Regions from separate parts of the Glutamicibacter sp. St.4D3 genome, predicted to be linked through region 1. Evidence: predicted binding sites of a transcription regulator. Region 1 holds the regulator's gene; the other holds the start of a gene.
The links. The regulator LexA, encoded in region 1, represses DNA repair genes until DNA is damaged. The targets are predictions, from matches to a motif close to TCGAACANNTGTTCGA.

Region 1 (15,012 bases):
GCGCAAGGTGCTCACCGAGGTGGAGGCCATGCACATCCCGGAGATCATCGTGCTGAACAAGGCCGACGTGGCCGACCCGTACGTCATCGAACGGGTGCGCAACCGCGAATCAAACTCGGTGGTGGTCTCGGCCTACACCGGGCAGGGCATCGACGAGCTGCTTGCCAAGATCAGCTCCTCGATCCCGCGGCCGGACATCCAGCTTGAAGTGCTCATCCCGTATGAGCGCGGGGACCTGGTGGCCAAGCTGCACCAGGCCGAAGCCGAGATCCTGGACAGCGAGCACCAGGAATCGGGCACCCGCATGATCGTCAAGGTCCGCAAGTCGCTGGCTGCGGAGTTGGAGCAGTACAACATTCATGGATAAGCAGAAGCAGGCGTTGGACCTGTTGGAGACCGCCGTGTCCTCCATGGGCGGCCAAAGCCGCACCGGGCAGCAGGAAATGGTGCGCCAGGTGGTGCGCGCCCTGGAGGAGGACGAGCACCTGCTGGTGCAGGCCGGCACCGGTACGGGCAAGTCGATGGGGTACCTGATTCCGGCCCTGGCCTACGCCCAGACCTCGGCCAAGCCGGTGATCGTCTCCACCGCCACCCTGGCGCTGCAGTCCCAGATTGTGGGCCGCGATGTCCCACGCCTGCTTAACGCCCTGAAGGGCAAGCTTTCGCGTCCCATGGACGTCTCCCTGCTCAAGGGCCGGGCCAACTACCTGTGCCAGTACAAGCTCGGCGGCGGGTACCCGGATGACGAGGGCACGCTGTTCGCCATGGACGAGGCCCCGGCCGCCGGCCAGGTCTTCTCCCCGCTGGCAACCGAGGTCATGAAGCTGCGCGAGTGGGCCGAGGAAACCGAGACCGGGGACCGGGACGAACTGGTGCCCGGGGTCTCGGACAAGGCCTGGCGCCAGGTCTCGGTTTCCGCCATGGAATGCCTGGGCTCCCAAAAGTGCCCGATGGCCGATGAATGCTTCTCCGAGATGGCCCGGGCCCGGGCCGCCGAGGCCGACGTGGTGATCACCAACCACGCATTGCTGGCGGTGTCCGCGTTCGAGGGGCTCTCGGTGCTGCCGGACTTCGATGTGGCGATCATCGATGAGGCCCACGAACTGCAGGACCGGGTCACTTCCTCGGTGGCCAGCGCGTTGTCTCCGCGCACCGTGCTCACCGCCGCCGGGTCGATGAAGCGCCACTGCGCGGTCAACGTCGATGAAATGGTCAACGCCGCCAACCGGCTGGACAAGGCGCTGTCCGGGCAGGCCACTGGCCTGCTGGAACGCGGCCTGGACGAGGCCAGCGGGATTGCACTGAACGACATCGCCGAACAGGCCCGGGTCATCCTGTCCCTGACCAAGCCCGAAGCCGGGGATCCGGTGGACGGTGGCCGGCAGACGGCCCGCTCGCAGATGCAGGCGGTGCTCGATGACTCGCTGCGGATGCTGGAGCACGAGGAACGCCGCGAGGTGATTTGGACGTCACGGCCGCGTGAGTTCGTTGAGGGCCGTGGCTATGTGGAGGCCGATGAATCCACCCCCGCCACCCTGAACGTGGCGCCGCTGTCGGTGGCCGGCAAATTGCGCGAGGGCCTGTTTGACGGGCGCACGGTCGTGCTCACCAGCGCCACCCTGGCCATCGGCGCCCAGTTCGACTCCGTCGCCGGGGCGCTGGGCCTGATGGGGGAGGGCGCCCCCTCCTGGCAGGGCGTGGACGTGGGCAGTCCGTTCAACTACCCCAAGCAGGGGATCCTGTACGTGGCCAAGCACCTGCCCAAGCCCGGGCGGCAGCTCAGCGCCGAAACCCTGGATGAGATCGAGGATCTGATCGAGGCCTCCGGGGGAGGGGCGCTGGTGCTGTTCACCTCGAAGCGCTCGGCCGAGGAGGCGGCGGCGATCCTGCGCCCGAAGCTGGACGTGCCGATCCTGTGCCAGGGGGAGGCGAGCATGAAATCCCTGGTCGCCGACTTCAGCGCCGACCGGGATGCGTGCCTGTTCGGCACCATGACCCTGTGGCAGGGGGTGGACGTGCCGGGGGACGCCTGCCGGCTGGTGATCATCGACAAGATCCCGTTCCCGCGCCCCGATGACCCGATCTCCAAGGCCCGCACCCAGGACATCGCCCGCCACGGCGGCAACGGATTCATGCAGGTCTCCGCCGCCCACGCTGCGGTGCGCCTGGCCCAGGGGGCCGGACGCCTGATCCGGTCGATCAACGACAAGGGCGTGGTGGCGGTGCTGGATTCCCGGATGGCCACTGCACGCTACGGCGGCTACCTGAAGAGCTCGCTGCCGCCGATGTGGCCCACTCCGGACAAGAAGGTCATCCTCGGGGTGCTCAAACGGCTGAACCCGAACAAGTAGCCGGGGCCGGCCGCCCCCGCCCGGGTCAGCCGCGCAGGCGCACCAGAACCTTTCCATGAAGCCCACCGGCCTCCACCAGCCGGTGGGCTTCGCCAGCCTGCTCCAAGGGCAATTCGCGATCCACCCGGTACTTCAGCTCCCTCGTGGCCAGCAACTCATTCAGCGCGGCGGCCGCCGCAGAAAGTTCCTCGGCTCTCGCGTTCGAGACGGCGAAACCCTTCACGCTCACATCCCGGGTGTAGAGCGCACCGACCGGAATGCTGGCCTCGGCCTGCAGGCCCGCGGAAATCAACACGGTGCCCCGGTTGGCCAGCGCCGGGATAAGCTGGGCCAGCTGCTGGTGACCCGACGTGTCCCACCAGATCGCGGCACCTTCGGGCACATGGGAGGCCACCGCTTCGATGAGGTCGGGCCGGGCATAGTCCAGCACGGTGTCAGCCCCCAAATCCCTGACCCAGGAATGATCCGCCGGGGCGGCGCTGGCAATCACCCGGGCGCCCCGGGCGCAGGCAAACTGCACGGCTGCACTGCCCACGGCACCGGCCGCCCCACCAATGAACACCGACTGCCCGGCGGCCAGCGGTGCGCTGCGCCCCAGCCCCAGCCACGCGGTGGTCATGGCATGGGACAGCGCCACCACGCCGCGCAAATCCGCCACGTTCTGCGGGAGCGTGAAAAGCCGTGCGGCCGGCACCACGCAGAATTCGGCAAAGGACCCCTGCCGCCTGTCATACCCCAACGAGTTTGACCAGACCCGGTCCCCGACGCTGAACCCGGTGACCGACTCGCCCACGGCCTCGACCGTGCCGGCCACATCCCGACCGAGGATGAACGGGGAGGGAAGCTCGGTGGCGTACGCGCCGGAACGCACAAAGGTGTCCACATGGTTCACGCAGGAGAACTCGGCGCGCACCAACACCTCGTCCGGTTTGGGTGTGGGAATCGGAACCTCACGCACCGCAATGGCTTCAGCCGGACCGGGAACATCGATAACCGCCGCATGCATCATGTCTCCAGCATGCTCCCGCGGCCGGCGCCAAGCCAAGTACGGCGGCCAATGCGCGCGCTGGGCGGGAAACGTAGACTCGTCACAGAACACCGCCGCACCCGGTGGTTGCCCGCCGACCCCTGTCAGGTAGAGGAGCAGTGCATGACCCACAGCTGGACCGCGCTGGCCGACAACGCTGCCCGTGATGTCAACGACCGTTTCGGGCACCGGCTCATGGGGCTGCCCGGCACCTGGATCGGAGCGTTGCGGGCACCGGTTCCCACCCCTAAGGCGCCGGCAGCCCGTGGGCGCCGGATCCGAGGGGACGCCCCATGGTCTGAATGGCACTACTGGTGGCAGGCCCACTACCTGGACGCGATCGTGGACATGGGGTGTCACTATGCGCGGGCCGGCGCACCCGAGGCAGCCAAGGCCGAGGTGCGCCGCGGGCTGCGGCTGCTGCGCGGGATCAAGATCCGCAACTTCGGGGTGTTCCCGAACTATTTCTTTGATGACATGGCCTGGCTGGCGCTCTCCAGCCACCGGCTGAACGCGCTGTGCCTGGAACTGCACCAGCAACCGGCAAAACTTGCCCAGTCGGCGGTGGACTCGCTGACCCGCCAACTGCGCAGCGGTCAGGATTCGGTGCTTGGCGGCGGCCTGTACTGGTCACGCAAACGCGCGTTCAAGAACGTGCCGGTCAACGGCCCCGCGGCCCTACACTTCGCCCGCATCGGGGACCGGAAAACCGCTGGCGCGCTGGTCGACTGGATGCGAGAGAAGCTCTTCGACCCCACCCTGGGCCTCTACCTGGATGGGATCTATCTGGTTAACGCCGGGCATCGGCTCGAAGGACAGATCTACACCTACAACCAGGGCCCAATCCTTGGGGCCTGGCTGGAGCTCGGGGACGAACGGTACCTGCGCCAGGCCGCCGACCTCATCGACGCGGTGGACCGTGGGCTCACCGTTCCACAGCAGGGGCTGCGCCTGGAACAGGGCGGGGATGGGAGCCTATTCACCGGAATCCTCTGCCGCTACCTGGCGCTGGCCGCTACGGATCACCGACTGCCGCAGCAGGCGCGGCAAACCGCCGCGCGGCTCGTTTCCGATACCGCCGCCACCGTCCTGGACAAGCAGACGGCTCAGCTCTCGGAAGCCGTGCAGCGCTGGAGCATCCTCTCGGCCGCAGCGGTCGTCACGCAGAGCACCGACCTGAAACGAAGGACCTCATGAGCCTTCCACCGCAGGACTTGCCTCCGGCACGCAGCGGACTCATCGCAGTGAGTTACGTGATCTTTCGCCAAGCCGACGCCGTGCTGCTGCAACAGCGGCGAGGCACTGGTTTCCTGGACGGGTACTGGGGCGCTGCCGCCGCCGGGCATCTGGAGAATGGGGAAAACGCAGTAGCGGCAGCCATTCGAGAAGCTGGCGAGGAGCTGGGTGTACTGGTCTGCCAAGAACATCTTCACCCCCTGACGGTGCTGCAGCGCCCGGCTGCGGTCAAGGATCAGCCCGGCCGCGTCGACTTCTTTTTCGAATGCCGCACCTGGCAGGGCACACCCGAGATCCAGGAGCCGGACAAGGCCGTGGATCTTCGCTGGTTCGGGCTCGATGACCTGCCAATCCCCGTGGTGCCCCACGAAAAGGTGGTCCTTGAACAACTGCGCCTGCCACTGCCGGCCTTCACCTGCCTCGTCCCCTAGCGGACGTTTTCCGGATGAATTGATTCCCGGCTTGGGTGGGAGCGTCGAGCAGAGCCAAAACAAAATCCCGGTGTGCCGCGTTTGGTAACGCGAAACACCGGGACTGTGCCGAAGGTGGCAGGAAGGCTAGAGCGAACGCATCACCGAAACAACGCGGCCCATGATGGTGGCGCTGTCGCCCAGGATCGGTTCGTAGCGCGAGTTCTGCGGAAGCAGCCAGGTGTGGCCATCACGCTGGCGGAAGGTCTTGACGGTGGCTTCCTCATCCAGCAGGGCGGCAACAATGTCGCCGTTGTCGGCGGTCTGCTGACGGCGCACCACCACCCAGTCGCCGTCGCAAATGGCGGCATCCACCATGGAGTCGCCCGAAACCCGCAACATGAACAGCTCACCGTGGCCCACGAGCTGACGCGGCAGGGAGAAGACATCCTCGACGCTCTGCTCAGCTAGGATCGGACCACCGGCGGCAATACGTCCAACCAGTGGCACCATCGTGGTGTCCGCCGAGGTGCTCAGCTCAATGACCTTGGTCTCATCGGCCGGCTCCGGCTGGGCGGCCGGTTCCTTGGAAGCGGATTCAGACTCGTCGTTCAGCTGCAGCGGAAGCAGAATTTCCATGGCGCGGGGGCGGCGCGGGTCCCGCCGGATATAGCCGAGCTTCTCCAGCTGACCCAACTGGTGGGTTACCGAGGAGAGGCTGGCCAACCCGACCGAGTCGCCAATCTCACGCATCGAGGGCGGGTAGCCGTTGTTCCCGATGGCCCGCTGGATGGTTTCCAGGATCTTCTTCTGGCGGATGGTCAGCGACCGAGCATTGGCACGCGGAGTGCGTTGTGATGCTGACATGTAATTTCTGCCTTCCCTAACGATTGCGAGTCATGGCCGAGCGGTCAAACTGTCGGTGCTGACTGTTGTGATGTCCTCATGCTCGATTTACTTCGAAATCCTAGTGGATTTCGAAGCCTCTTTCAAAGATTTGTTCGAACTATCTAGACAAGTGTCGCCGAGCTCTGTTAGAAAAGATGTACTAGATCCGAACATATCTTCGAATGAGATGTTCGAACATTAGAAACTCGCATCACGCTCGTCCTGAGAGGAGATCGGCCATGGCCACTACGGCACTGGATAAAGATCAAAGCACCACACGCATGCGAATCCGCCTGACCCGACGCGGCTGGGTTGTGTTGATCGGGGTTCCGGTCTTCCTGCTGGCCCTGGCGGCAACTTTCCTGCTGACCACGTTCTCCAACTCCGTAATGGCCTCCGACCAGGAGCCAGCAGGCGTTGAAACGGTGGAGGTGACCGTCATTCCCGGGGACACCCTGTGGGACTTGGCCAGCGAATACGCGCAAGGCTACAACCAGGAAGATGCCATTCGCTACATCGGCGAAATGAACTCGCTGCATGGCGGCGTGCTGCAGGCCGGACAAACCCTGCAGATTCCGGTCCTGGACCAGCAGTAGCCCGCGGTTCATTGTTACCGCCTGGAGCGTCACTGATTCACTGCCAGCGGCCGCCCCAGCTTAGAATTACCGTGTGAAAGACCGCAGTGAACTGTTAAGTCAACTGCCCTTGCGTGAGAATCTCCGCGGGCTCTCTCCCTACGGCGCGCCGCAAATCGACGTGCCCATCCAGTTGAACGTCAACGAAAACACCCATCCACTGCCGCCGGCCGTGGTCGAGGCAATTGCACAAGAAGTGGCCAAGGCCGCCACCACCCTCAACCGCTACCCGGACCGCGAATTCACCGAACTGCGTGAACTGCTCGCCGACTACCTGGGGCATGAACTGCGTGCCGAGAACATCTGGGCGGCGAACGGCTCGAACGAAATCCTGCAGCAAATCCTCCAGGCCTTCGGTGGACCGGGACGCAGCGTCATGAGCTTCGTACCCACGTACTCCATGTACCCGCTGCTGGCCAGCGGCACCGACACCGCCTTCATCGCCGGAACCCGTGCCGCGGACTTCACGCTCAGCGCCGAATCGGCGGCCAGCCAGGTGCGCGAACACCGCCCGAACATCGTGATCCTCTGCTCACCCAACAACCCCACGGGTACCGCCCTGGGGCTGGATGTCATCCAAGCCGTCTACGAGGCGGCCAGCGAGAACAACGCGATCGTGATCGTCGATGAGGCCTACGCCGAGTTCGCGTTGGCCGGAACCAAGTCCGCGCTGGGCCTGCTGCCCGGCCGCCAGCGCCTGATCGTCACCCGGACCATGTCCAAGGCGTTTGCGCTGGCCGGGGCACGCCTTGGCTATCTGGCCGCGGCCCCTGAAGTCAGTGACGCCATCCGGTTGGTGCGTCTGCCCTACCACCTCTCGGCGGTCACCCAGGCCACCGCGATCGCGGCACTGAAAAACGTGGACGCGCTGCTGGCCGAGGTCGAACAGATCAAGACCCAGCGTGACCGGATCGTCACCCGGTTGACCGAACTGGGCCTGCAGCCCTCGGTCAGCGATTCGAACTTCGTGTTCTTCGGCGGGCTGCAGGATCCGGAAGCGATTTGGCAGGGCCTGCTCGAGGCAGGGATCATTGTGCGTAACAACGGGATCCCTGGCACCCTGCGCGTCACCGCCGGCACCGAGGCGGAAACCACCGCCTTCCTCGACCGGCTCAGCGAGCTGCTCGAACCGGCGCACCAGCAAACTGCCAGAAGCTAGCGAAGGAAGAAGATGTCTGCCGAATCCCTGGGCGGCCGCAAAGCCCGCATGGAACGCGTGACCAGCGAATCGTCCGTGTTCGTCGAACTTGACCTGGACGGCACCGGCAAGTCCGAGATCAGCACCTCCGTGCCGTTCTTCGACCACATGCTCACCGCACTGTCCAAGCACTCGCTGATCGACCTGACCGTGCGCGCCACCGGCGACACCCACATCGACGTGCACCACACCGTGGAGGACACCGCCATCACCATTGGCGAGGTGCTGCGCACCGCCCTGGGCAACAAGGCCGGCATCCGCCGGTTCGGCACCGCCTACGCGCCGTTGGACGAGGCCCTGGCCCGCGCCGTCGTGGACATCTCCGGGCGGCCCTACCTGGTGCACGGCGGGGAGCCGGCCGGCCAGGAATACCACCTGATCGGAGGGCACTTCACCGGGTCGATGACGCGCCACGTCTTCGAGTCGCTGACCTTCCACGCCCAGATCTGCGCCCACATCGAGGTACTCTCCGGGCGCGACCCACACCACATCGTTGAAGCGCAGTTCAAGGCCCTGGCACGGGCGCTGCGCGAAGCGGTGGAAACCGACCCCCGCATGGGGGACCAAATCCCGTCCACGAAGGGTGCGCTGTAGGTGGGAAGTAAAAACGTAGTCGTCCTGGACTACGGGTCCGGCAATGTCCGCTCTGCGGTACGCGCCCTGGAGGCGGCCGGAGCCAACGTGGAGTTGACCGCCAACTCCACCGCGATCCTGGAAGCCGATGGCCTGGTGGTCCCCGGGGTGGGGGCCTACGCCTCGGTGATGCAACAGCTCAAGGCCATTGACGCGCCGCGCTGGATCGGACGCCGGGTTGCCGGCGGCCGACCGGTGCTGGGCATCTGCGTTGGCCACCAGGTCTTCTTCGATGAGGGCGTGGAACACGGGGTGCGCAGCCAGGGACTGGGCGAATGGCCCGGCGTCGTGGAGCGCCTGGAAGCCGAAGTGATCCCACACATGGGCTGGAACACCGTCCAGGTTTCCGAGGGCAGCCGATTGTTCGAGGGGATCGAACAGGAGCGGTTCTACTTCGTGCACTCCTACGGCGTGCGCCACTGGGAGTTTGACATCACCCAGCCGGCGATGAGCGCCCCCAAGGTCACCTGGAGCACCCACGGCACCCCGTTCGTCGCCGCCGTGGAAAACGGACCGCTCTCCGCGGTCCAGTTCCACCCCGAGAAATCCGGCACGGCGGGCAACCGCCTGCTGCGCAACTGGTTGGAGACCCTCTAAACATGTGGACCGTTGTCTTGTTGGGAGTCGGAGCCTTCCTGGCCGGGGGAGCGATCTCCCTGAAAAGCCAGAAAGCCCACATCTCCTGGATCATCGCCTGCTGGGCGCTGGCCGCCATGGCAGTCATTGCCGGGTGGGTCCTGACCCTGTAGCGCCCTACGCCACCGCAGAACACAAAGGAAACAATGAGCGAGCAAACACACCTGGAACTGCTTCCCGCCGTCGACATCGCCAACGGGCAGGCCGTACGCCTGGTCCAGGGCGAAGCCGGCTCCGAGACCGGCTACGGCGATCCGCTGGAAGCCGCATTGGCCTGGCAGAACGACGGCGCCGAATGGCTGCATCTGGTGGACCTGGACGCCGCCTTTGACCGCGGACACAACACCGACATTGTCCAGCGCATCGCCCAGGAACTGCAGATCAAGGTGGAGCTCTCCGGCGGCATCCGCGATGACGCCTCACTGGAGCGGGCCCTGGAATTCGGCGCCACCCGAGTGAACCTGGGCACCGCCGCCCTGGAGAACCCCGAATGGACCGCCAAGGCCATTGAGCGCTTTGGCGACAAGATCGCCGTCGGCCTGGACGTGCGCGGCACCACCCTGGCCGGTCGCGGCTGGACCAAGGAAGGCGGGGACCTGTGGGAGGTGCTCGCCCGGCTGGAGGACGCCGGCTGCCCGCGCTACGTGGTCACCGACGTCACCAAGGACGGCACCCTGCGCGGCCCGAACGTGAAACTGCTGCTGGAAATGTGCGCCAAGACCGACAAGCCGATCGTGGCCTCCGGCGGCATCTCCTCCCTGGATGACCTGCGCGCGCTGCGCGAACTGGTTCCCGAGGGCGTCGAAGGCGCCATCATGGGCAAGGCGCTGTACGCCGGTCGCTTCACCCTGCAGGACGCCCTGGAAGTCGCGGCCGGACGGGCTTAGCTAAGTCGGGTGCAACTGATTAGTTGAATTATGGGTCTCGTGAACACGGAAAGTGTTCGCGGGACCCATACGCCGTTGAAAGACGACTGTCGAGCGACTCCATCCAGCCGTGGTCGGGGTGATCACTGCTGCGCTGACAGGTTCGCGTGCGGGATCAGAGATTCAATTTGACGGACCGTGTCCGGGAGCCCCCCCGCGGGTCTAACGCGTCAATCCAAACATAATCTCCGGGCCTTTCTCACGGCTGTCTGGAGCCTTTGCTCACTCACTAACAACGCCGCCCGTCGTACTGGTTTACTTCTCACGATGACGTGGCATTAGGTGAGCCGACGGCTGAGGTGGAACCTTGAACTGCTGAAGACCCCCGGCTTCTTTTGTTATCAAAATGTCACAATTTTTTAGCTAAACAAATTTGCTTTAAACGCGAACTCATCCAAGACTATTGTTGTATCTTTCACTGTCTGGGGGGGACATCATGAGCACCAATTTTCCGGGGACTCCACCGAGCCCAAAAATGACGAAAACTAATCGAAAACTTTTGCTAGCGCTGGTCCTTTTAGGGTTGCTGCTACTTCTGATATTCCTGCCGGAAGTGGTCCTGCTCCTTGCCTTGTTAGGAGTGGTGCTCGGCGCGATTGCGATCTTTGTCGGCCGCATTCCCTGGGTTGCTCGGTCGAATCGCAAAATGGCTGCCAAGGGCACCGGTATTCTCGCGGGGTTGGTTATCGTCGCCGCGGGCATTATCGGTATTCAGAATCCGGTGCCAGCACCCGAACCCAATGCAGCGCCCGCCGTTCAGCAGAATGATTCTGCAAGCCCGGAACCTGCAGTTGCAACCGAGTCCTCCACTCCGACACCGGCCCCAGTGCTGGATGACTATGTAGGGGACCTTTGCGACGGCGACGACTTAGTGATGGAACAAGGCCACGAGCAACTGTACTGTGACAAGGACGCGAACGGAGCGCTTGTCTGGGTAACCGCTAATGAGCACGAGAAGTTGCTTCTTGCTGAAAAGAAGGCGGCAGACGAGGCTAAGGTCAAGAAGGCAGCAGAGGCTGAGGCCAAGAAGGCGGCCGAGGCGAAGAAAGCCGCCGAAGAGAAGGCTGAACAGGAAAAAGCTGCACTAGAAAAGGCCAAGAAAGAAAAAGCTGCCGCCGCGAAGGCGGCCCAGGAAAAGGCCGCTGCTGAAAAAGCTGCAGCCCAGAAGAAGGCGAAGCAAGAAGCCGAGAAGAAAAAGGTGCGAAAGCCCGCAAGTACACCGAAACCTGCGGCACCGAAACCAGCTCCTAATACTAGCCGTTACTTCAAAAACTGCACTGAAGCACGTAATGCTGGCGCAGCGCCCGTTTATAGGGGCGAACCGGGCTATGGCAAACATCTGGATCGTGACGGTGACGGAGTCGGGTGCGAGTAGAGATAAGACTACTCGGGCTCGGCCTCTGCATCGGACTGCTCGGGGGCTGTGCCGCCCCATCGAGCATTCCGGCGGGAAAAGTGTCGTCAGCCGAGAATCCTTCGAAATTGTCCGAGCCTCCGGCGGAGATTACCATCCGCAAGGAAGCGTTGCCGATTACGATCGTCACAGAGGAACCGGCTCCAACAGCTCAATCTTTGACCGAAGATGAGGTTGTTGAGCAGAGCGAAGAAACTGCCCCGAGCAATCAATCCCAGCAGACGACTTCCAAAACTTCGGATGCAACCGCGATGCTGGGACAGATCGCAATCAAGGGGCGGGCACCCAAAACCGGATATGACCGGAGTTTGTTCGGAAACGGTTGGGGCGATCCGGATCATAACGGTTGCGATGCGAGGAATGACATGCTCGCCCGCGATCTTACGGTGCACACCTACAAAACGGGCACAGCTAACTGCGTGGTTTTGACTGCGACGCTTGAAGATCCGTATACCGGTGCGCTAATCGAGTTCCAACGGGGACAGGGAACGAGTAACGCAGTGCAGATCGACCATGTGGTCGCGCTTTCGGATGCTTGGCAAAAGGGGGCGCAGAAGCTGTCGTCGCAGTCTCGTTATGAATTCGCCAATGATCCGCTAAACCTGCTTGCGGTCGACGGGCCGACCAACGCGTCTAAGGGTGACAGGGATGCCGCCTCGTGGTTGCCACCGAATAGGGGCTTCTGGTGCGAGTACGTGACGCGGCAGGTCGAGGTCAAATATAAATACGACCTCTGGATGACAAAAGCCGAGCACAACGCTAGTGCCCGTGTCCTGCAGAGTCACTGTAACTGAAGGTCCCGGCACATCAGCAGGTGTACATGCCTGCTGTATTCGTTCTGACTAGCTGTATTAACTAAAGGAGTGCCACGGTGGGGTTTACCTTTCGCAAGCGCAAGAAACTAGGCAAGTCGACGACCTTAAACATCTCGAAATCCGGGGCATCAGTTTCTAAGAAGGCTGGCCCGGTCTCGATCTCTTCTCGGGGAACAGTAAACATTCGGTTGGGGAAGGGCCTTTCGTTCCGTAAGAAGTTGTTCTAAGCGCGGGTTGCTTTAGAGCAGCAACCCGGAATAGGAGATGAGAGCAGCAGCTAAAGTACGTGTGTTGAGTGGGCTGGGCCCGGTGGAAGACACCGCGCCCGGCCCACATCACGTTTAACCGAGGTCACAAGCGGTCCGGCGCACTTGCGCGAGCTTATAGCATGGGTACATGAGCTCCACTTCCTCCTCCCTGCCCGAGCCCAAACGCCACCTGCCCGGCCACATCGCCGCGGCCCTGGCGCAGGCCGGCAGCAAGTCCGATTCGGCCGGCCAAAGCTGGGAAGGACGCGACCTGAGCGGGGACGGCAACCCGCTGCACAACTTCGACAAGGACGACGGCCTAGCCAACGCACAGGTCGTCGAGGCCCTGGACCAGCTGCGCGCCGGCACCGGCGATGAGGCCGCGGTGCACCGGGCACTGGCCGACGCCCGGGTGTTTGTCGCCATCGTGGCCCAGCTGGGGGAAGAGGCGATGACCGAGCATGGGTTCGCCTCCGACAAGGAAGCGGACATGGCGCTGGTGAAGATCAAGGCGCCAGATGGCCGGATGGCCCTTCCGGTGTTCACCACCGTGGAACGCCTGCAGGCCTGGCATCCCGAAGCCCGCCCGGTAGCGGTCTACGCCCCGCGCGCGGCTCTGTCCGCGGTCAGCGAGGAAGCGGACCTGCTAGTGCTGGATCCGGGCAGCGACTACACCTTTGTGCTGCGCCGCCCCGGGGTGTGGACCCTGGCCAAGCAGGTGCAGTGGACCCCCAGCTACCTTGACGAACAGCTGGGCGCACTCATCGGCCAGGCGACCGAGGGCCATGACGAACTGCGGCAGGTGCGCGTCGGGCCCGGACACGGCGTCGGATCGCGGGACAAGGGCGGCAAGCCGGTGGCCGGCGGCGGCTCCGGGCCGGAGCTGCTGCTGCAGTTTGTCTTTGCCCCGGGCACAAGTGAACAGCGTGCCCGCGAGGTCACCAATCGGGTCCACGGGACGCTGGCGAACAACCCGCAGTTCGCCGAAGCGGTGGACTCCCTGGAAATCAGCCTGCTGAGCGCACCAAGTTAAGAACCGAGCAAATATGAACCTTTAGGAGGGCAACAGCTTGAGCATGAAACGTTACTGGCAGATCCTTCGCCAACCGGCGATCGGCGGCCTGCTGGTGATCGGAATGATCGCACGACTTCCACACTCGGCGCTGAGCATGCTGCTGTTGCTGCACCTGGTTCTGAACCTGGGCCAGGACTGGGCCTCGGCCGGAATCGTGGTGGCCCTGATGACCGTGGGCATCGCCGTGGGTGCCCCGTGGCGCGGGCACCAGGTAGACCAGTGGGGCCTGCGCCGGGCGCTGATTCCCTCGATCATCATCGAAGTGGCGGTGTGGAGCACGGTGCCGCATGTGCCGCTGGTGTGGATCTATCCGCTGGCGTTCCTGGGCGGGCTGTTCGCCCTGCCGGTCTTCTCCGTGGTGCGCACCGCGCTGGGCGTAATGACCACCGGCGAGCAACGACGCTCCTCCTTCGCCCTGGATGCGATGGCCACCGAGCTGGTGTTCATCGTCGGCCCGGCCTCCGCCGGCATCATCGCCACGCAGCTGGACACCACGCTCGGGCTGACCGCGGTGGGCATCCTCGGTTCGCTGGGCGGGGTGGGGCTGTTCCTGCTGAACCCTCCCACCCGCAGCGAGGATCCCAAGGCGAAGGCCAAGAAGGCCAACGTGCACGAGGAGCGGCTGGGGGCCGAAGCCAGCTTCGTGGCCGCCGCCCCCGCCGGTGTGCACGAGGTGGAAGGCGAGCTGATCGCCGCCGGACGCAAGTCCGCCCGGGCCCGGCTGCGCGAGCGCGGGCGCAAGGTCAAGACCAGCTTCACCTGGATGAGCGCCTCGGTGCTGGCCGTGTTCATCGCCTCGGGCGGTGCCGGCGCACTGCTGACCGGCACCGAGGTGAGCATCGTGGCCGAGCTGGAGCAGCAGGGCAACCCGGGGGACCTGGGCATCGTGTTCCTCTTCTGGTGCGGCGCCTCCCTGATCGGCGGGCTGGTCTACGGCATGATCGAACGCCGGATCTCCCCGCTCGTGCTGCTGCTGGGCATGGCGGTGCTCACCATCCCGATGTACTTTGCCACCGACACCTGGTCCCTTGCGCTGCTCTCCGCGCTGCCCGGCCTGCTGGTTGCCCCGACCTTGTCCGCGGCCTCGGAATGGCTCACCGATCTGGTGGCCGAGCACCGTCGTGGGGAAGCGATGGGCTGGTACGGTTCGGCGATGACCGCCGGTACCGCGCTGGGATCCCCCGTCACCGGCGCCGTGGTGGACCTGGCCGGTCCGGCCGCCGCGTTCGCCGCCGTCGGGGTGATCGCCATGGTGGTGGTGCTCGCCGCACTGATCGCCCAGCAGATCCGCCGCCGCATCCGCCGCAAGGCCCGGCGCAAGCTGGTCCAGGTGCGGTAGTGCACGGCCGAAGAGAAACCGGGGGCGCGGCAGGAAAATCCTGCCGCGCCCCCGGTTGCATCATGTAATTTTAATCGCAGCCTCGGCTGCCGGTGCCCCGCTCAGGGACTAGCTGACCGGGCCGGTGAACTTCTCGCCCGGGCCCTTGCCCGGCGCATCCGGGATGATCGAAGCTTCCCGG
Region 2 (15,012 bases), 700 kb from region 1:
AATGACCGCTTCAGACATCCGCAATCGTGCCCAGCAGCACCTCTACCCGCACTTCACTGCCGGCCAGGTGTGGAATGACAAGAATCTGCCGATTATCGTCAAGGGCGAAGGAAGCTACTTATTCGACGAGTCCGGGGAACGCTACCTCGATGGCTTGGCAGGGCTTTTCTGCGCGAACATCGGTCATGGTCGACAGGATATTCCGAAGGCCGCCTATGAGCAGATGTCCGAACTGGCCTACTGGACGAACTGGGGTTCAGCTCACCCTGCAGCGGTGGAGGCAGCGACTCGTATTGCCAACTTGGCTCCGGGTGACCTGGATGTAACGTTCTTCGTCAACTCCGGCTCTGAGGCCGTGGAATCGGCGATCAAGTTCGCGCGCCAGTACCACCGCAGCCAGGGGCAGCCCGAGCGAACCAAGATCATTGCTCGCAACATGGCCTACCACGGCACCACCCTCGGTGCGCTGGCAGTAACGGGAATCCCGGCCTACAAGGAACCTTTCGGCAACTTGATGCCCGGTGTGTTCCATGTTCCAAATACTCTGGGAGAAACGATTCCAGAAGGCGGAAGCGCCGCAGACCTGCCCTCGGTTCAAGCGATTCGGCAGGTCATTGAGGAGCAGGGCGGTCACACGATCGCGGCCTTGTTCGCCGAACCAGTTCAGAACTCGCGCGGCGCCTTGGTGCCCCCGGCCGGCTACTGGCAGGAACTGCGAAAGATCTGTGATGAGCATGGAATCCTGCTGGTCGCGGACGAAGTCATTACGGGCTTCGGTCGACTGGGCGAGTGGTTCGGCAGCATCAAGTTTGATGTGGTCCCTGACATGATTACCTTTGCAAAGGGGTCCACAAGTGGCTATGCGCCACTCGGGGGAGTGATCATTCGCAAGCCGCTGGCCGATGGCATGCTCGCCAGTCCGCAGGCGGGGATCTTCACACATGGCGCCACCTGGGGCGGCCACCCCGTGTCGACTGCCGTGGCCGTGGCCAACCTGGATGCTCTGAAGGAAGAGAACATTACAGGCAACGTTCGTAGCCTCGAGCCTTACTTCCAGAATGGACTGAACCAGCTGGTCGATGTCCATTCGAGCATCCGAGAATACCGAGGTGCGGGATTCTTCTATGCAATCGAACTGATGGGTGACCGGAACACTGGACGAGAACTGACTGAGGAAGAATCCAAGCACTTGCTGACCCAGGTGATGCCGAAGGCGATGCGGGAAGTCAATCTCATTACTCGCCCGGACAACCGGGGCGCCACCATGCTGGTGCTCTCCCCGCCGCTGGTCGCCGACCAGGACGTTCTGGATGACTTGCTGGGCAAGGTGGATCATGTGATGAGCGCAGCCGATCAGTACTTGCGCACTAGCGTGCAATCGCTGGCAGGCGTCTAAGCGCGGGACCGCAGGAAGGACCATTCCATGGCCAGCACCATTGTGGATCTCGCCGGCATTGACCAGATGCTTCTACAGCGTTTCGAACAAGCTCTTGCCTACCGGAACATGCATCGCATCATCTTGCCGGAAGGACAAGATGAACGGATACAGCGCGCTGCGGATATCTTGAGCGGACTGGGTGCCCAACCAGTCTTGCTTCAGGCGCCCGCCGCAGCGGTCGGGAACTGTTCGATACGCGAACTGCGCACCTCATCGGTTGAGGAGCACCTGCGTTCCTCGCTGGAACCACGCGGTGCAGAAGCGGTGGACCAGGCCTTGCAAGACCCGGTGGCGCTGGCCATGGCGAAAGTCGCATGTGGAGAAGGAGAAGCTGTTGTGGCGGGGGCAACCCTGCCCACGGCAGACATCATGCGTTCCGCATTTCGTGTCGTCGGACCGGCAGAAAAAGGGGCGACCGTATCGTCCTGCTTTCTGATGCGCTTGACGTCTGGACAGTATCTTGCCTACGGCGATTGCGCGGTGGTACCCGACCCCGAGGTCGAACAACTGGCTCGGATCGCCATCGATACTGCCGGTACGTTTCAAGCAATAACAGGCACAACACCTCGGGTTGCAATGCTTTCTTTCTCCACAGCCGGAAGCGCCGAGCATCCGAGTATTAGGACGGTACGTGAAGCCACGAAATTGGTACGCCAATGGCGCCCCAGCCTATGCGTAGATGGTGAACTTCAGTTTGATGCGGCAGCGGATTCCGCTGTCGCAGCCGCTAAAGCACCGCAATCTGAAGTAGCCGGAAGAGCCAACGTGTTTATATTCCCGAACCTGGCGGCCGGGAACATCGGATATAAAATCACTCAGCGGTTAGCCGAAGCGCAGGCCTATGGGCCGATCCTTCAGGGCCTGGCCGCGCCGGTCAATGACTTGTCCCGTGGGGCGAGCGTCTCAGACATCGTAAATGTCTCCCTTATCAGCTTGGTGCAGTCTCTGCCTTCACCGCCCGCCGAGGCGTGAAGGAGTAAGAGTCAGTCCAAAGAAGTGCAGCACCACTTGAGATCGAGGTAAAAATGAAGGCGACTACTACAAGCAACACCAGCCAACCGGCGAGACCTTCCGGAATCGCTATGGAATCCGCGTCAGGGGGAGAACAGCCCGAACGCCTAGCCAAAACACTTAAGGCCCGGTGGGTCTGGGCAATTGCTCTGGGATCTGCCGTCGGATGGGGCGCGTTTATTTTGCCCACTGACTGGCTCGTGATCGGCGGACCCGTCGGAGCTTTGAGCGGCTTCATGATCGGTGGAGCGCTGATGATTCTTATCGCCGTCAGCTATGGCTTCCTGATCAAGTCCTTCCCGGTTTCCGGTGGTGAGCTAGCATTCGCGCTTGTCGGTTTCGGACGTACACACGCGTTCTTCTGCGGCTGGTACCTGACCCTGGGGTATACCTGTATTGTGGCCCTGAACGCTTCAGCCATGGCCTTGCTTTTCCGCAAGCTCATGCCGGACGTAGTGCAGCAGGGATACCTCTACACCGTGGCCGGATGGGATGTGTACATCGTCGAGGTAGCCATCTCGTTGACTGTGCTGATCGTCTTCGCCCTGCTCAACATTCGAGGCACAGCGCTGTCGGGCAGAATTCAATTCATCGCCTGCGTCATCATGCTGATAGCGGTGGCGTGCATCCTGGTCGGCGTCCTGGCCAGTCCACAGGCAGTACTGAGCAACGCTACCCCCGCGTTTCCCGCTGAAGTGAATCCAGTTGCCGCTATTGCCGCGATCGTCGCCATCGCGCCTTGGGCATTTATCGGATTTGATAATGTGCCTCAGGCGGCCGAAGAGTTCGATTTTCCTCCGGCCAAAGCCATGCGACTGATCGTGCTGGCTCTGTTGGCTGCTGCATTGCTGTACTGTGCAATGATTGCGGCAGTTGCTTTCAGTGCACCTTGGGAGGCCTTGGCAAATGGGACTTCGGCCTGGGGTAGCGCCGATGCTTTGACCGCGGTCATGGGCGGTGTAGGAATGCTGTTGCTGACCATCGGCATCACCATGGGCGTCAGCACGGGGCTGAACGGTTTCTACGTATCGGCCAGTCGCATCCTGCTGGGCATGGGGCGCGCGCAGATGATTCCGGCAGTGTTTGCCCGGCTTCACCCCAAGTACAAGACCCCCCACTACGGAGTTCTCTTTGTGGCAGCAGTTTGCTTGATCAGCCCGTGGTTTGGCCGCGCTGCGCTTACCTGGGTAGTAGACATGTCGGCTGTCGGTGTAACGGTCGCTTACCTGTACACGTGTTTGTGCGCTTTCAAGCTTTTCCGCACGACAAATTCCAAACAGGGAATCAGCTCTCTAGGAGACGTCAACTCGACTTCAAAGAAGGTTCTCAGCCTGCTTGGGGCGATCACCTCGCTGACGTTTATGGCGTTGCTATTGATTCCTGGGTCGCCTGGAGTGCTCGGAAAGGAATCGATGATCGCGCTGGCTGTGTGGACGCTGCTCGGAGTTCTGTTCTTCCTCATGCGTCGTAAGCACAATAAGACACTGAGCGATGAGCAAGTCGACATGCTAGTGCTCGGAGCACCGCGGCCAGCAGGCACGGAGCTAGCGGTCAAAGTGAAAAGGTAGGCAATCGAATAAAGGCTGACAAGGCCCGGGAAGCAACCTCGTCTTCGCGGGCCTTGTCTTGTATTCAAGGGACTAAGGTGTCGGGACGCCCATCACCGGATGAGGTAAGCCTGGTGTGCTCTGTCGGTTAGCCAGTTATCTTTCCCACCTCCGCATTGTCCTGCGCAGAGATCCCTCTCATGGAAATGGTTTGACGTGCTTCCAGTCTGCGGGCTTGTCGTGAGTGAGATTCAGGCAACGGAAGCCTTTTCTCTGGCGTGGTCACGCGAGCCTACGAATGTGCCATTGGGTTCGGCCCTCACCAAGTTGCCGAAGAACTATTTGGCCAGCCTCCGTTTTTGAATCTGGACGCCGTTCCTTTGACCGCATAAATTAACCTGGGAAACAGCGTGCCGAGGGTAAGCATTCTTCTCGGGCGGGCTCAATGGGCCGGGAGCGGCTGGCGTTTCAGACAACGCAATTTCGCCCGCCTGAAAGGCAGCATCTAGCGGACAGCCTGAATTGCGATAACTTACGTTTTTTGGAAGACCCATTCTCCTATAGATGACGAGAGCGCAACAGTGTCTACTGGGTCTCCAACGGGTACGAATGACAGCAGGAAGTTGAATTTAGCGGAGGGTGGGAAGCCTTGCCAAGAGCGACAAGAAGGCACGGATCCCGCGGTCGCTGGAAAGCTCACAGTCTTCAATTACTACTGCCTGATCACCGAAATACGGGCTCATGTCTAATCCCAAACCTATTCCTGCGACACTTGTTCGGCTAGTATTTGCGTGCCTGATCACCTCAACCAGATCCTGGTGGAGGTAGGATGCACCGTTCGTTTGTGTCGTGGCGGTATCCGATGGACTTCCATCTGAAATGACGATAAGAACTCGACGTTCTGCGGCATTTTCGGATAGACGGTGTAGGGCCCATCTCACAGCTTCACCGTCTACGCCCTCCTTGTAGAGAGGCTGGTGCAACAATGCGCCGATGCTGTTCCGGCTCGTCCGCCAGCTTGAAGTGAAGTCTTTAAAGATAAGATGGTTTATCTCGTTCAGCCGTCCCGGCTGTTGGGGTGAGCCGGCACGACGCCATTCGCTTAGCGGGCGGCCGCCATTCCAAGCTCGCGTTGTGTAGCCGAGGACCTCTACGGGAACCTCACACTGATCCAGCGCTCTTATCGTCAGGTTCAGAAACGAAGCAATCGATTTCGCATGGTGCCGCATCGATCCCGAGCAATCGATGAGAAAGCTGATCGCTGCGAATGGATGCGATGCTTCGTGTGTTTCTCGAAATACTCTATGGTCAGTGGGAGAGGCAATCAACGTAGCCAACCTGCCGCCGTCAATCAAGCCGCGTTCGGCACCCCCATACCAGCCATCCGGTGTGGGATAGCAGAAGATCGCTCGCAGGGCCCGTGCGAGGAATCTGTGGTTTATTCCAGATTGAGACGCTAAATGCGCGATCTCCGCACGGTAGCGTTCGAGTAGCCCAGCACGAATATGCTGGGTTGCCGGAACAACCTGATCATACTGTCGGGTAAAGGCACGGTAGCGGGAATCCTCGCGCCCGCTCTTGGATCCAGGGTCCAATGCTGCACGTGCGACGGCAGCAGCTTCACCAGCGACATCCAGATGTAGAGTGAATCGTGAATCATCCGCTCGACGTCGTGGTGCCGGCCGACTGCCGCGATTGGAGTGGTGCGCGGCGATACTGTCGTCTACCAGTCTGGCAATACGCAGTGAGATCTGCGCGAATCGGAGCTGGTCAAAACGTGCCGGACGGAGACGGGCCGCTAACGCCCCGATGCCGGATGGGAAAGCTATGCGCGCAGCTTCGATGGAATCTTCCATCTCTGGAGCTAGCCCGGTGCCATTGATTTTGGACCGGCAGACTTGGGCCAGTGCGAATAGCATCTGCCCTAGCTCCGTCTCTGCCAAAGCTGACGCCTGAAACTGTGTGGTCCAACTGTGAAATCCATTGTCGAGATTTGAGCGAACGCCAGGCAACCTGTTTAGCGACTCGCACCGGAATTGCTCGAGAAGCTCGAAGATGAAACGGCCGCCCGAAGATTTCGGAAGTAGCTCTTGATGCTGTCTCATATCTGAATGACGCACCCGAAGGGCCATTCCGTCGCTAGCGCCTCGATAGGCGTGCAAATCGGAATAGCCAATTTGAGGGTAGAGATGGGCTGCGTTGATGGGAAGCATCCTGCCGGAGCTCCAGGCAGTGTTGCCACGTAACTCTAATCCGGCATCAGCACTCAGTGCCCGGAGGCAAGCGCTCTGGAGGCGTCTGATCTCCTGAGCGTGTTGTGATATGCGGGGCGGCTCCGTAGGCTGTTCAGTCATCGCTGAAGCCTTCTAAAAATCAATGGCCATAGACTCTGGCAGTTCTGTGTCAAAACAACGTTGGAAGTATTCCGCGATGAGAGAGTGTTCTGATTCATCGCACTTATTGAGGAAGGTGAGGCGAAATGCCAAAGCAGGATCGCGGAATATTTCGATGTTTTGGGCCCAGGTGATCACGGTGCGTGGCGACATGAGTGTAGAAACATCGCCGGCCGCAAACCCGTCACGCGTCAATGCAGCAACGGACACCATGGCACGAATTAGCTCCATGCCTTCCGGAGTGCGAGCCAGTTCCGGAACACGCCCCGCTACGATAGAGATCTCGTCCTCAGCCGGCAGGAAGTTGAGGCTGGCGACAACGTTCCAGCGGTCAATCTGCGCGTGATTTAAGCGCTGCACACCATGATAGAGACCGTTCAAGTTTCCCAATCCGACAGTATTAGACGTTGCGAACAACCGAAAATGCGGATGGGGCTGAATGACGCGATTCTGGTCGGGCAGCACGAGTGCCCCGTTCTGCTCTAGCAGGCGTTGGATTACAAACATGACATCTGGACGACCTGCATCGTACTCATCAAGAATGAGGGCCATTGGTTGGCTCATCGCCCAAGGAATGACACCTTCTTGGAACGATGTAGTCGGCTGCCCATCACGTATCACGACGCTATCCTTGCCGACCAAATCCATACGCCCTAACTGCCCGTCAAGGTTGACTCGCATCACCGGCCAACGAAGACGCGCCGCGACCTGCTCAATATGGCTCGACTTGCCCGTGCCATGCATCCCCTGCACCAAGACTCGCGAATCGTGCATGAAACCCGCGAGTATGGCCAACGTGGTGGGCTTATTGAACCGATAGTTCGTGTCGATTGTTGGTACATGAGGCGAGTCACCAAGAAATCGAGTCACCGTTAGGTCAGTATCAATATCGAAGAGTCTGCGCGCGCTCACGCTTTCGAATTCGTCAGTCGGTGCCGGGGCGAAGGTCGTCATCTTTACCATCCTGCAGCTAGTGGGCTGTCGTCTTCTTCCAAATCCTCAATTCGCGCAATATCTGCGGCTGCTTGCTGTACCAACGGCAGTAGCTGTTCCAGATCCGATGCAGATTTGCGCATTACCGGTGCTTGAATAGCAACGCACATATTCGAGCGTCCTGCCGCGTTCGGAACTAAGACCGCGAGACACACTAGGCCGTTCAAGAATTCTTGACGGTCGAGTGCATAGCCCTGCTGGCGAACGAGTGCCAGCTCGGATTCCAGTGCCTCAAAATCGGTCAGCGTTTGCTCCGTGTACCGAGGTAGGCGACCCGTGCCGAGTAGACGACGGCGCTGCGCAGGGCCAAATTGAGCGATGATGAGCTTTCCACTCGCTGAACAGTGCGCCGGAACGCGAGAGCCCGGGCCGAGGTGTACGCGAATTGGTTCAGAAGTTTCGACGCGATCTAGATAGATCACCTCGTTGCCAGAGAGGGCGGTGATATTGCAGCTTTCGCCGATGCGGGACACTAGGTCCTGCAAGATCGCGTTACGCGCACCTTTGCGTGTGTCGTTAAGTAAAACGTCCTCGGCAAGACGCCGCATTCTTGCTCCCGTGGCGTAATGGCGTCCATCGCTGTGCCGAGTTAGCAGATCCGCGCTTTCCAGCTGCTGCAACATCCGGTGCAATGTCGGCTTAGGCAGACCGGTCTGATCGACAAGTGATTGCAGCGTAAATAGCTGATCTCGGCTCGTGATGAGTTCCAGTAAGGCGAACAAGCGTAGTGCCGGCGTCTCGCCCTGAACTGACCCCTGCGCCCCGAGCGAAGGCTCGGTGAGATTGTCCATGGTAGGACTCCTCCCGATTCGAAGTTTCATTAAATACTAACATTCGAAACAAAAAGCTGAACAGGTCTTGACGAATGTGACTCAGCTCGCATAGCTTTGGTGTCAATCCCATTTTCTATGGGAAAACGCACCATTTTCTGAGATGCAGAAAGTATGTTCCACTGAAGGGGGCAACATGTCCGAACAGATCATTGAATCCCAGCGGGTTGAGACGGACGACGCGAGCGCGCAGGCAGCGCCGGTCGCCAAGCGCGAAGCGGTCAAGGGAGTGCAAAAGATGACGCCGTCTGAGGCGTTCGTCGAAACTTTGGTAGCCAATGATGTCACCGATATCTTTGGAATCATGGGCTCAGCCTTCATGGACGCCATGGATATCTTTGCGCCCGCAGGGATTCGCCTGGTACCGGTGGTTCACGAGCAAGGCGCTGCACACATGGCTGACGGCTACGCCCGTGCGTCCGGGCGGCACGGTGTAGTCATCGGGCAGAACGGCCCTGGCATCTCAAACTGTGTCACCGGTATCGCCGCTGCATTCTGGGCCCATAGCCCGGTTGTTATTGTGACTCCAGAAGCGGGCACCAACACCATGGGACTGGGTGGTTTTCAGGAAGCCAACCAGTTGCCTATGTTCCAGGAGTTCACCAAGTACCAGGGACATGTCACCCATCCCAACCGCATGGCAGAATACACGGCACGTTGCTTCGATCGGGCCATGAGCGAAATCGGCCCGACACAGCTCAACATCCCTCGCGATTACTTTTATGGCGAGTCCACGACGGAGATCCCTGAGCCACGTCGTGTCGACCGTGGAGCGGGTGGAACGAAATCGCTCGACGAGGCGGTGGAACTGCTGGCCCAGGCCAAGTTCCCCGTGATTATTTCCGGTGGGGGCGTCGTTATGGCTGACGGCGTCGAAGAGTGTAAAGCCCTCGCCGAACGGCTAGGCGCTCCGGTCGTGAACAGCTACCAGCACAATGACTCGTTCCCTGCCAGTCATCCTCTTTGGGCCGGTCCTCTGGGATACCAGGGCTCGAAGGCGGGGATGAAGCTGATTTCCCAAGCTGACGTCGTCCTCGCACTGGGCACGCGACTTGGACCATTTGGCACCTTGCCGCAGTACGGCCAGGCTTACTGGCCAAACGATGCAAAAATCATTCAAGTCGACGCTGATCACAAGATGCTGGGCCTGGTTAAGAAGATCTCCGTCGGTATCTGCGGGGACGCCAAGGCTGTCGCGACGGAACTGGTCGCGCGTCTGAAGAGCCGTGCGCTTGATTCGGATGCCACGAAGGCGGAACGTGCTTCAGCTATCCGGGCTGAGAAAGAAGCGTGGGAAGAAGAGCTCTCGGCTTGGACTCACGAAAAGGATGACTATTCGCTGGATGTGATTGAAGAAGCCAAGGACGAAGACGGCAATTGGCTGCATCCTCGTCAGGTCCTGCGCGAGCTGGAGAAGGCCATGCCGGAAGACGTTATGGTTTCAACCGACATCGGCAATATCAACTCTGTGGCCCACAGCTACCTTCGTTTTGAGAAGCCACGCAGCTTCTTTGCGCCGATGTCCTTTGGCAACTGCGGCTACGCGCTGCCGACGATCATTGGAGCTAAGGCAGCCGCGCCTGAACGACCGGCGATTGCTTACGCAGGGGACGGCGCGTGGGCCATGAGCATGGGAGAAGTTCTGACGGCGGTCCGCCACGATATCCCTGTCACTGCGGTTGTATTCCGGAATCGGCAGTGGGGTGCAGAGAAGAAGAACCAGGTGGAGTTCTACGGGCGCCGCTTTGTTGCTGGCGAACTCGACAACGGCGAGAGCTTTGCAGAGATGGCTCGCAGCATGGGCGCTGAAGGAGTCGTAGTCGACAAACTTGAGGATGTCGGACCCGCACTCCAAGCTGCCGTGGATGCACAAATGAACGACGGCAAGACCACTGTCATCGAAGTGATGTGCACCCGAGAATTGGGTGACCCGTTCCGCCGTGATGCGCTGTCGACTCCAGTGCGCCACCTCGAGAAGTACAAGGACTACGTATAAAAGGAGACCGAATATAAGCAGCGAATAATCTGCAATAAACGGCCCGACTAGAGGGCTCTGTACACCGGGTAATGGGTGTCCTGTCACTCTCCCACTAGGGGAGGGCCAGGACACCCATTGCCTTTACCCTCGGGCCCAAAAAATAGTTACAGCAGAAACTGGTCGATGAAGTTGGAGGCAAGCGGAGCGAGCAGGGCTCCATCTTGCTCGACCGAGCGCCCGGAGTATGCAGTTTTGAAGGAATGATCCCCGCCTTCGATCCAATGCAGCGTTGCCCTTGCGCCAAGTTTTCCGACCACATCCTCGAGCAGCTGCGGTGTTGCAAAAGGGTCCTTGGTTCCCTGCAAGAACAACATTGGGGTGTCCAGACCGTACAGATGCTCATCGCGCAGTTTTTCGGTCTTCTTTGGTGCGTGCAGCGGATAACCAAGGAAGATGAGGCCTGGAGTCTGCATCCCTTCGGCCACCGCTGCCGACGCCATGCGCCCACCGAAGGATTTGCCAGCGGCGAATACGGGAAGACCTGCGGCAAGATTTTCAGCAGCCCATTCCCTTACCTGTTTCCACACTTCTACTGCTCGGGGAGCGCGGTCCGGAAACTTCTTGCCCGCATCCATGTATGGAAAATTAAAGCGCAGCGTGCTGATCCCAAGTCCGGGCAACGCAGTGGCAAACCCGGACATAAACGGGTGGTCCTTGCCCGCGCCTGAGCCGTGAGCGACGATGAGAAGCGCCTTTGGATCCGCGGCTGGATCCCAGAGCGCGCTCACGGTCTCGCCGTCGAATGGAATTCGTAGTTCTTCGCTCATGTGGTTAACCCTATGTGGAGGCATTGACGTCGTAAGGTCGTGGAGTAGAGCATTACTGGCTCCATTGCTCGCGCGTTCCCGTGCTGGATTCCTTCCCGTTTTCAGTTTTTACAGTCAACTTCTCCACGGCCTCACTACTATGAGCTTTCTTGTTGATCTTCAGAATCATGTTGCCGGAGACAAAATCAACACCGGGGATTCTTGCAGTGTCGTAGGTATTGTTTTGCCATTTTCCGTCCGCCAAGGTCACCAGGAGCTCTCCGCGTGCAGGCGCCTCAACGGATGCAATGTACGCGTGAGGATCGGTGGGAATGCAGGACCGATAATCCTCCAATTTCTTGATGCTCTTTCCGCAGAAGGACTCGTACGTATCATTCATGCTGTCGAGCTACTGCACGTATTTTTCTTCGGCCCAACTCTCCAGGTCGGCCGGATCCGCTCCGGTGCGCGCACGAGAGTAGGTGCCGCTTTTTGAGCCGTCTTCTGTCGTGAAAGTGACGGCTTCCAGCTCTGGAGAGGATTCTCCGATGCTCTCGAACATAACTAGTCCCATGACGCGCAGCTCATCCTCAGCGGTTTGGTAGCTCTGGAACATGCCGTCCGAATTGAACCGATAGGAATTCTCTAGGTAGACAGTGATATTGCCCGGTTCGTTAACTTTCCATGAGTTGATGAGGTTGTAGGGCGGAAGAAACCCCTTAACGGACTTGATCCCCGAATTCTCTACCCACATGGCCATCTTTTCGTCCGCCCACTGCTGGGCGGTAGCCGTCGTGGCAGGGGATGCGCCCGGACGTGACGATGCAGGATCCTCACTCTGAACGGAGGATACGTCTGGATTCGCTGTAGCGGCAGCAGTGGACGGTGCCGCCGACGAAGGCTGGGTGACCGCTTCAGCGCTCTTCTGCGGAACCGCTGCCGTGGAACAGCCGGTGAGCAGCAGCCCGGCAACAACAAGAGACAAGGGGATAGCTGCGCGCATGAGGCCTTCCAGGTCGGGTGATTCCCGATCAGTGTAGACCGGGACCTGATAAGGAACGAAACCTGTTTGGCCACCTTCTCGCCTCGTCTCGCCCCGCGGCTCTGTCCGCTGTTCCCGGCACAGCAAAACTGCCCCGCAGCCTTCGCACACAAGGTGAAAAGGACTGCGGGGCAGTTGCAGCTAGCAGCTGGCTACCGCGTTCGGGTTAGACCCCGAAGTATTCGGCGGTGGTGGCGGCCGCCACCGGCTGGTCCTTGCCGACCGACAGTTTCCCGTCGACGACATCGACCAGAACGGTGTCGCCCTCGCCCAGTTCGTCGGCGACCAGCAGATCCGCGATCGCGTCGTGAACCCTGCGCTGCACCAGGCGGCGCAGTGGGCGGGCGCCGAACTCCGGATCGTAGCCCTCGGTTGCCAACCAGCTGGTGGCCGCATCGGTCACCTTCAGCTGCAGCTTCTGGTCGGACAGGTAGCTGCGGGTTTCCCCCAGCACCAGGGTCACGATCTGGGCAATCTCCTCCTCGCTGAGCTTGCTGAACAGCAGTACCTCATCCAGGCGGTTCAGGAACTCGGGGCGAACGAATTCGCGCACCTTGCCCATGACCTTTGCCCGGATGTCCGAGCGTTCGCTCTGCGCATTGGCGGAGGCGAAGCCCAGTGAACCGGTGCGGCTGGCCAGGTACTGGCTGCCCAGGTTGCTGGTCATCAGGATCAGCGTGTTCGAGAAGTCCACGGTCCGGCCCTGGGCGTCGGTCAGCCGTCCGTCATCGAGCACCTGCAACAGAACGTTGAAGATGTCCGGGTGGGCCTTCTCGATCTCGTCGAGCAGGATCACCGAGTATGGGTTGCGCCGCACCTTTTCGGTCAGCTGGCCCGGCTCGTCGTGACCGATGTACCCCGGAGGGGCACCGATCAGCCGTGCCACGGTGTGCTTCTCACCGTATTCGCTCATGTCGATACGGATCAGCGCATCGGACTTGCCGAACAGGTTCGTCGCAAGCGCCTTGGCCAGCTCGGTCTTACCCACGCCGGTCGGGCCCAGGAACATGAACGAGGCAATCGGACGGTTGGCGTTGGCCATGCCGGTGCGTGAACGACGCACCGCACGAGCCACCGCGGAGACCGCATCGTGCTGGCCGATGACCGAGGAATGCAATTCCTCTTCCAGTTTGGCCAGGCGCGACTTGTCATCCGAGGTGATCCGGGCGGCCGGGATGCCGGTCGAGCGGGCAATGACCTCGGCGATCTGCTCCTCATCGACCACGCGGGTCACGCTCTTGCCACCGGTGGACTCCACCTGGCGGATCCGTTCGGTCAGCTCGGTGATGTGGTCGCGCCACGCACCGGCGTCCTCGAACCGTTCCTCCGCGATGGCCCGGGCCTTGTCCCGTTCGGAGTCAACCAGCTCGGAACGCAGCGCCTGGACATCCACGGTGCCGTCGGCGGCAATCGAGCGCCGGGCACCGGCAATGTCCAGCAGGTCGATGGCCTTGTCCGGCAGCTGACGGTCGGTCAGGTAGCGGGCCGAGAGGCTCACCGCGGCCTGCAGGGCCGCGTCCGTGTACTGGACTTGGTGGTGATCCTCGTAGGACTCCTTCAGACCCTGCAGGATCTGCAGTGCATGCTCCTCGCTGGGCTCATTGACGGTGACCTTGCCGAAGCGGCGGGTCAGCGCGGCATCCTTCTCCACCTTGCGGAACTCGGAGAGGGTGGTGGCGCCGATCAGCCGCAACTCACCGCGGGCCAGCCGCGGCTTGAGGATGTTGGCCGCATCCATGCTGCCCGATTCCCCGGCCCCCGCGCCGACCAACAGGTGCATCTCATCGATGAACACGATGGTCTGGCCCTCGGCGCTGGCGATTTCCTCCAGCAGGGAGGTCAGGCGCTGCTCGAAGTCACCGCGGTAGCGGGTACCGGCGAGCATGCCCGGCAGGTCAATGGAGATCAGCCGGGTGCCCGAGATCTGCTCCGGCACCTCGTCGGCGACGATGGAACGGGCCAGGCCCTCGGCGATGGCGGTCTTGCCGACGCCGGCTTCACCGATCAGCACCGGGTTGTTCTTGGTGCGCCGGGCCAGGATCTCAATGACCTGCTCCAGTTCCTGGTCGCGACCGATCACCGGGTCGATCTGCCCATCGGCAGCCAGTGCGGTCAAGTCGGTGCCGAAGCGCTCCAGCATCGACTCGTCGGATTCCTGTTGCTGTTCCTGCTGCCCCTGGCCGGCGGCACGCTGTGCCTGTTCGGCAGCGGCCTGCTGCAGGGACTGGGCGGTCACACCGTGCTCGGCCAGCAAGATTCCCACCGGGGACTCCGGGGAGAAGACAAAGGCCAGGAACAGGTGCTCCGGATCAATGTAGGTGGAGCCGTAGTTGCGAGCCACCTGGTAGGCGTCAAACAGGGAACGCTGGGCAGCGGCCGAGAGCCGGTTGGTCTTCTCGTTGCTTTCCGAGCGCTTGGGAAGACGCTGGTTGGCTGCGGCGGCCAGGGCCTCGAGGTCCACTCCCATGAACTTCAAGTGCGAGGCAACCGGTTCGGTATGCAGCAATGCCAAAAGCAAGTGCAAGGCATCGATTTCGTCGTGGCCGTCCTCGCTGGCAATAGTGGCAGCCCGTGAAACCACTTCATGAGTGCGTTGCGAGAGCAGACGGGTGATGTCGATCGGACGGGCTGATTGGGCTCGCGAAGAGAGGAACCGCGAAAGGAATTCCTCAAACGAGCCATCGGCGGATGAACCGAAGAACGCTGGCAAGTGAGCCTCCTGAAACTTGAGTGTTACGTACTCATGTTCAACGCTACAGATCGCCAACTATTCCCGAACACCGAAAATTGGTTCGAAAGTTATGCGCTTCACACGCTGGGGCGGCTTTAACGGTGCGGGGGGTCGATTTCTCGCGCGTTGAGATTCACCAGTTGGAGCTGGGTGGCCACGATCAGTGCCTGGACGCGGTCACGCACGCCAAGCTTGTGGAAGATTTTGGCCATATGCGATTTAACCGTCGTCTCGGCGACATCG

Region 2: xsc (sulfoacetaldehyde acetyltransferase) is a predicted target of LexA. The motif match lies at 8,319-8,334, and genes of this name have one in related genera.

What each region holds. Positions count from the first base shown of each region.
Region 1 covers NZ_AP039380.1:1,016,838-1,031,849, forward strand. The annotation lists gene hflX (GTPase HflX) at 1-367, shown strand, start outside; gene AC6I21_RS04685 (ATP-dependent DNA helicase) at 360-2,351, shown strand; gene AC6I21_RS04690 (NADPH:quinone reductase) at 2,377-3,360, opposite strand; gene AC6I21_RS04695 (glycoside hydrolase family 76 protein) at 3,502-4,575, shown strand; gene AC6I21_RS04700 (NUDIX domain-containing protein) at 4,572-5,045, shown strand; gene lexA (transcriptional repressor LexA) at 5,172-5,891, opposite strand; gene AC6I21_RS04710 (LysM peptidoglycan-binding domain-containing protein) at 6,152-6,508, shown strand; gene AC6I21_RS04715 (histidinol-phosphate transaminase) at 6,582-7,706, shown strand; gene hisB (imidazoleglycerol-phosphate dehydratase HisB) at 7,719-8,339, shown strand; gene hisH (imidazole glycerol phosphate synthase subunit HisH) at 8,340-8,975, shown strand; gene AC6I21_RS04730 (CG2302 family histidine operon protein) at 8,978-9,127, shown strand; gene priA (bifunctional 1-(5-phosphoribosyl)-5-((5-phosphoribosylamino)methylideneamino)imidazole-4-carboxamide isomerase/phosphoribosylanthranilate isomerase PriA) at 9,161-9,901, shown strand; gene AC6I21_RS04740 (excalibur calcium-binding domain-containing protein) at 10,377-11,315, shown strand; gene AC6I21_RS04745 (HNH endonuclease family protein) at 11,423-12,148, shown strand; gene AC6I21_RS04750 (DUF4236 domain-containing protein) at 12,226-12,396, shown strand; gene AC6I21_RS04755 (SseB family protein) at 12,566-13,450, shown strand; gene AC6I21_RS04760 (MFS transporter) at 13,488-14,831, shown strand; gene AC6I21_RS04765 (DUF1844 domain-containing protein) at 14,940-15,012, opposite strand, start outside.
Region 2 covers NZ_AP039380.1:313,832-328,843, forward strand. The annotation lists gene AC6I21_RS01515 (aspartate aminotransferase family protein) at 2-1,396, shown strand; gene AC6I21_RS01520 (phosphotransacetylase) at 1,424-2,410, shown strand; gene AC6I21_RS01525 (APC family permease) at 2,464-4,017, shown strand; gene AC6I21_RS01530 (cobaltochelatase CobT-related protein) at 4,626-6,350, opposite strand; gene AC6I21_RS01535 (AAA family ATPase) at 6,363-7,343, opposite strand; gene AC6I21_RS01540 (IclR family transcriptional regulator) at 7,346-8,173, opposite strand; gene xsc (sulfoacetaldehyde acetyltransferase) at 8,349-10,208, shown strand; gene AC6I21_RS01550 (alpha/beta hydrolase family protein) at 10,355-11,017, opposite strand; gene AC6I21_RS01555 (hypothetical protein) at 11,070-11,396, opposite strand; gene AC6I21_RS01560 (hypothetical protein) at 11,406-11,999, opposite strand; gene AC6I21_RS01565 (ATP-dependent Clp protease ATP-binding subunit) at 12,205-14,748, opposite strand; gene AC6I21_RS01570 (response regulator) at 14,865-15,012, opposite strand, start outside.